DNA from 2 places in the Butyrivibrio sp. WCD2001 genome. Region 1 is predicted to be linked to the other one. Evidence: a T-box and tRNA genes for the amino acid it is inferred to sense, from the RefSeq annotation. Region 1 holds a T-box; the other holds one or more tRNA genes.
What was found. A T-box is a leader RNA that pairs with one kind of tRNA and senses whether it is charged. The one in region 1 lies ahead of metG (methionine--tRNA ligase), so its partner is inferred to be a tRNA-Met.
Positions count from the first base shown of each region.

Region 2: it encodes a tRNA-Met, which carries the amino acid that the T-box ahead of metG (methionine--tRNA ligase) is inferred to sense. The anticodon was not compared.

Region 1 is NZ_AUJZ01000005.1:170,450-173,881, reverse strand. It holds gene metG (methionine--tRNA ligase) at 217-1,845, opposite strand; T-box leader at 1,931-2,192, opposite strand; gene G630_RS0105605 (hypothetical protein) at 2,297-3,432, opposite strand, start outside.
Region 2 is NZ_AUJZ01000001.1:681,077-684,508, forward strand. It holds gene G630_RS0102880 (LTA synthase family protein) at 1-5, opposite strand, end outside; gene G630_RS23290 (VanZ family protein) at 22-600, opposite strand; gene G630_RS0102890 (GGDEF domain-containing protein) at 727-1,863, opposite strand; tRNA gene G630_RS0102895 (tRNA-Met) at 2,057-2,130, shown strand; gene G630_RS0102900 (M42 family metallopeptidase) at 2,234-3,271, shown strand; gene G630_RS0102905 (leucine-rich repeat protein) at 3,384-3,432, opposite strand, start outside.

The sequences.
Region 1 (3,432 bases):
TTGATAATTGGTAAGTCTATTTCAAGAAAATTGAGAAATAGACTTACGACCCAGTAAAATATTCTGTTAGAAGAATATTAATGAACTCAATAAAGTATAAAATCCCCTTCCCACAATATCAAGTATCTAACAGTAACTTATAACACTAACTTACAACATCAACTTATAGAAGCAACTGATAGCATTAACTCAAAACAACAGACCCTCACCACCGGCTCACAAATCCTTAAGTTTATCTCTCTCCTCCGCTATGACAGTTTTGTCGAGGCGCTCGAACAGGATTGATATCTCAGGAAGTCTGTAACCTGAAGGAATCACTTTGAACTCCCAGTCCGTATTTATTCCAAACCAGCTGCAGACCTTATCCGAGGAAAATGGCAGGAAAGGTGCAAGTACTACAGCCAGATTCGCAATAATCTGAACACACTGATACAAGGTATTTCTGCAGGCTGCCTCGTCGCTTGTTCTGGTTTTCCAGGGCTCCTGTTCGTCAAAATATTTGTTGGCTTTTCGCACCACTTCAAATACACCTTCTATGGCATCCTTGAAATTTCCTTTTTCGATCTGTTCACCTGTAGAGGTGTATAGCTGTTTCAGCGTATCATCCCAGTCTCCTGCGGAAGTTCCCTCCGGGATTACCCCATCAAAGTATTTGGCAATAAACGTAAGTGTTCTGTTTATGAAGTTTCCGTAAGCCCCGAGAAGTTCGCCGTTGTGATTATTGACATATTCTGACCAGGAAAAATCGGAGTCCTTTTTCTCGGGTCCGTTCGCCAGGAAATAATAGCGAAGAGAATCGGGATCATACTTATCCAGAAGGTCTTTTACCCAAATCGCATAATTTCTGCTTGTGGAAATCTTCTTTCCTTCCAATGTGAGATATTCACTTGATACTATCTGATCAGGAAGACGATATCCAGCGCCGTGGGCAATCAAAAGTGCAGGTAAAATAATAGTATGGAAGGGAATATTATCCTTACCATGGACATAGTAGTGCTTTGCATTTTCTCCGAAAAGCTCGTCAAAACTCTCACCTTCCCGGTCTGTTACCTGCTTAGCTGCAGACAAGTAACCAAGCACATTTTCTGCCCAGATATAAATTGTCTTTTTCTCATAGCCTTCCTTTGGAACAGGAATTCCCCATTCAAGGTCTCTGGTAAGTGCTCTGTCCCTAAGTCCCTCATCAATGTAGCGGTTTGTGAAAGATATGGCATTTTTTCTCCAGTTCACCCCATTATCAACAAGGTCGCGGAGCTGTTTTTCCAATTTACTTATAGCAATGTACAGATGAGTAGATGCCCGGAATGTCACCGGGTTCTTACAGACAGCACAGATAGGCTCTTTTAAAATTTCGGGATCAAGAACTGTTCCGCAGGCGTCACACTGATCTCCCCTTGCAGGCTCACCGCAAACAGGACAGATACCGGTTACAAATCTGTCCGCAAGGTAAGTATTGCAGCACTCGCAGTAGGCCTGAGGCGTCTCCTTTTCATAAACATAATCTCCGTCGTAGAGCTTTCTGTGGAATTCCTGCACAAATTCTTTATGCGCATCGTCGGAAGTTTTGGTGTAGCAGTCGTAGGTAAATCCAAGACGATTAAAGCAGTCCACAAATTCCTCATGATAATGATCACTGATTTCCCGGGGCGATTTTCCCTCAGACTTAGCCCTGATGGCTACAGGTGTTCCGTGACAATCACTTCCGGAAACAAAATACACTTTGTCCTTACAGGCTCTGTGATATCTTGCTAGTACGTCGCCGGGAAGAAGTCCCGCAATATGTCCGATGTGTAATGAACCGTTGGCGTAGGGCCAGGCACCACCTATCAATATATTTCTGTTCATCTCATTTCCTCCTTTGAATTAAGTTTGATAACAATCAGCAGTTTCTTAATTTTTTGTACAAAAAAGCCCTCCTCTCTGAATTATTTTCAGGGACGAGAGCTTACGCTTCGTGTTACCACCCTAATTCACTCACACCTCACGATATGAGCCTTAGCAACTACGGATGGGAAATGATCCATCGATAGTCCGGCACTGTAACGGGCGCACCCGTCGTAGCCTAAGTTCAAAAGAACCTCGGTACGCGGCTCCAAGACCATGTTCGGTTGCTGCTTGCTCACCGGCTCTCACCAAACGCCGACTCTCTGTAAAGCTCCTAACAACTTACTCTTTCTCTTCTCAGCTTTGCTATAGGTTAGTACAAACATATAGTTATGTCAACTAAAATAAAAATATAAACTCCCCGGAATCTGTTTATGATTTCCGGGGAGAAGAGAATTATCTACAATAAGTTTCACTCAGCGACAGGCTGGAAATTGATGATCTCTGCATTCATTGCTTCATCAAACATACGCTGAAGCTCTGTATCATCACCTACCTTGTCTTCGCCGACATAATAGGTTGCATTTCCGTCGGTATCGAAGGTCTCGGAAGCTTCCTCAGCTACTGCAAGTTTTCCATCCTTGATTGTGTTCTTGGTAACAAAGTGGTGACCTGCTGTGATAAGCTTGCCATCAGCCATTGCCAGGGGATTAGCTGTTCCCTGTGAAGTAACACTGCCAAGATACTCAACAGCACCGTTATCATCATATATGAAAATCGATGAATCAATTGCTGCGTCTGTGTCATCCCACTTGTAGCAGCCGCTTGCTACCAAAAGAGCATCCGTTCCATCGATAGTTACATTTGCGTAGCCCATTCCGGGTTTCAGGCTGTCAACGAGTTCAGTGAAGGTTGCGTACTGTGACATATCAACTTTTGAAAAATCTACAGGTGCAATATCTGAAAGAGGCTTTAGTTCAACGTCTGATTCCTTCTGGTCCTCATAGTTCTTCATAGCTTCATCGTACTCTTCCTCAGAGATAGGAGTCCACTCCTCCATATCATAGGTAGCAAACCAGGGCTTTTCCTCGTCCTCGTAGCCATCGTACTTATAGCCGTACTGACAAACCATATCTGTGTCATTGTTCATAAGTGCATAAAGTGTAACGCCGCTTTCCTCTGCTCCGCCGGAGTATTCGTTGGAGATAAATGAATTGTTGTATACATAGTATCTGTCTCTTGCTCCGCCGCTTACTACGTGAGTTGCTTCTTTGTCTACCATTGTGAATACATCGTAGATCGCACCGCTCTCAATATCACCTATGAAAAGTTCATCAATACCGTCTACGTTTACATCCTTGTATGCAAAGCCGATTTTTGAAAGGCCGTCCTCGCCCTCTGCCTGCATTATTGCATAGTAGTCAGGTGCATAGCCCATCTCCTCGAGCTTATTGGCATCTGCGCCTTCATTTAAAGCGTCAATGAAATCACTAAGTGTATAAGCGTAAAGATCCTCGCCCTTCATACCTGCGCCGTAGCTGAAGGTTCCGCCATTTGTAGCAGTGATATTTTTGATAATGTCCTCAGCAGCATCATAAAGTTTTCCGA
Region 2 (3,432 bases), on a different contig from region 1:
TCCATTAACTACTCCACCTCGTTAACTATTTTTATTTTTCGGTCTGAATACCACGCATAGCGCAGCCATAATCACAGCGCCGATAAATGTTCCGGTCGTATTTGTTACAATATCGGTAGCTTCGAACATTCCCGTCGCAGTATGGAGCTGTGTACATTCTATGAAAAGACTGGTAAATGCGCCAATAATTGTAGTAATTATGATCCTAATTATGGGGCTTTTTTTACTAAAAAACGGATAGATTATCATCCCCCATGGAATAAACAGGATAGTGTTAAGCGTACTAAACGCAGCACTCCATTTGGAGACTATTCCGCTTAAGGAAAAGCCTGTGTCAACATTAAGATGAACTATCCCCGGCCTCATCCCGATAGGGCGTCTGAAAATGGTCATGGTCAATATAACCCCCAGATATACTACCATCAGGTAAACATGCAGCAATTTTCCAAACGTGATTTTCTTCTTAAAAAGAAGAATCAAGCCGGGAACAAAAACTATGCAGGTCTCAACAATCAGCAACATCATCTGGTTTTCAAGACTAACCCCCTGGAATTCCCTTTCAAGTATATTATTAATAATTTGTATTCTATAGTCTGACATTATGATATTCCTTTATTACAAAGTAAAAAAGAGAAATACCTTAAATGGCATTTCTCCTGTAATTGCCTTCTTTGAAATATACCACAAAATGGGAATATCCTCAAATCGCGGTGAAAATGATACTTCCTACCTCTTGCGCCTGTTATTCTTCTTATAGTACTCCTCTTTGTCAGCATACATATGCTTATCAATTTCGCTGATCAGATCGATGTTCTCATCGGTGCTTAGGTCGATGATATCTCCACCGATGGCCGCAGACAATTTATAAGTTTTTTTTGACGCGTCGTTGTAATCTTCTATAGCATCAGCAATAAATTCTTTATAATCAGCGATTGAATGTGTTGCTGTTTTATCCAGAATTACGATAAACTCATCTCCTGCAAAGCGGATAACAACGCCGTTATTCATTACTACCTGGTTCAGAATATCTGCCATGGCTATGAGCGCGTTGTCGCCTTCCGTATGAGAATAGTTGTCGTTTATCTGCTTAAATCCGTTCATATCAAGCATTAAGGCCGAAAGTTTTTCTCCGCGTTTTTTTGCTGCATTCACTATTCCATTAAGATAAAAACGGTTAAACGCACCTGTCAGTTTGTCCAGGTAGATATTCTCATTTTGAAGGCTCAGTGCTATGCAGCACACAGACACACCCACACACGGCCAGATCAAAGATACTCCGTACAATGCCGTCTGCACCAGCATACCAACCGCAATAGGAACAAGAAACTGCCAGGTCGGGAAAAAGCTGAGGATTCTGCCTCTTCGCTTCGCCGCAAAGTATTCATACAATCCATAAAGCAGGAAAAAGGCCTCAACTATTATGTACACGCCATAAAAAGAGAGCCTTCGATAGCAATTGTTTTCATCAATCAGGAACACAAGAGGTTTAAATAGATTTATAAGAAGAAGCAGTATCTCACTTAGACACAATGAATATACAATCAGCCTCTGTCTACAGGACTGGCTTTCGTTGATATGTCTGACAATTATAGTTATATATGCCGGTCCTATAACGGCATTTAAGAAAAACAGGAACGAATTACCGATATACAAAAAAATGCGAACAAATGTCCCAGGCTTTCCATCAAAATAGAAAACCAGTGGATCAACGATACAGCCGGATATAACAGAAAAAATCATCACAAGAAGTATCAGACTTTCGGAATTCTTGTTCTGAATTCGCCATCCACGGCTGAGCAGGATCACTGCCATTACCAAAAGTCCAACTATATTGGACGAATAAATTGAAACAAGATTAATCATGTCTTTATGGTATTTTAGAGAAAATCCAAAGTCAATTAACTCACTATTAAAAAAGCGATATAAAAGTATTATAATTACCTTTATAGAGCTCCAAAAATTCTTTGAAAAAAATTTAAAATTATTGTTGACATTACCTTTGGGGAGCGATATACTATCCTAGTCGGTCGGCAAGAGACGACAACAAAATGAATATGGCGAGATAGCTCAGTTGGCTAGAGCACGCGGTTCATACCCGCGGTGTCGAGGGTTCGAATCCCCCTCTCGCTATGTAGAATAAGACATAAGTCAGTGACCTATGTCTTATTTTTTATGCTATTATATCTTAGTGACCACCAGTCACAATTTTATCAAAACAAGGAAGGTTTATCTTATGAGCTACGAATTAAATGAAAAACGATATCTTGAAGAGCTTGAAAAGGAGCTGGCTATTGATTCCGTCACAGGTCAGTACCACGAGCTTCAGGATTATCTTATAAAGGAAATTGAGGCGCTCGGCTTCAAAACCACTACCCTTCACAAGGGCGGCATTTTAGCTGAAATCGGCGGCGAAGGGAATCCGCTCCTTATCACCGCTCACGGCGATACAATCGGAATGATGGTTCGCCACATCAATGATGATGGCACAATTAAGGTATACAAGGTTGGCGGTCTCTACGCATATCATACCGAGCGTGAGAATGTGCGTATTCATACAAGAAGCGGAAATGTTATAACAGGCTGCGTCCAGAGAAAGAATGCTTCAGTTCACGTCACAGAAGACGAATTAAACAAAGAAGTTGCAAGCTTTGATACCAATTCTTTTGTAGTTCTTGATGAGGATGTCAAGAGCGCTGATGACGTCAGAAAGCTTGGTATAGAAACTGGTGATTATGTAGCTGTTGAACCCAGATTCACATATGCCAATGGCTATATCAAATCACACTTCATTGATGATAAGGCACTTGTCGCACTTATTATGGAACTGCTCCACGATGTTAAGGATGGCAAAATAACATTAAATCGTAAGGTTTATGCGTTCATTCCCTTCTATGAAGAGATCGGACACGGCGGATCCTGCATTCCTAACGATGTTAAGGATTTCCTTGCTTTGGATATCGCGTGCATCGGACCTGAGCAGACCAGCTCTGAGCGCAAGGTTTCAGTATTCTGCATGGATAGTAGATTCCCTTATAATCTTGACATGATAAAAGAGCTTGAGGAAGCCGGCAGAAAATCCGGTGCTGACTATGTCCCCGATATTTTCACTCCACACTATGGAACAGACGCTGATCCGGCACTTGTGGCAGGCTTCGATATAAGGCACGCTGCAATTGGTCCCGGCACCAGAGCAAGTCATGGCTATGAGAGAACTCATATTGATGGAATTAAGAATACATATAGGCTGCTTGCTGAATACGTAGCAATGTAAGAAAATACGCCTCCCCTCATCCGGCACTTCGTGCCACCTTCCCCCGGTGGGGGAAGGCTTTAAACGAGTGAAGGCGCTATTTGTGCCATCTATGATATTTGTATTATTCGTGTTACTTTTGTGTAACCTTCTGTGATTTTCCTGAAACACCTCTTGCTTTA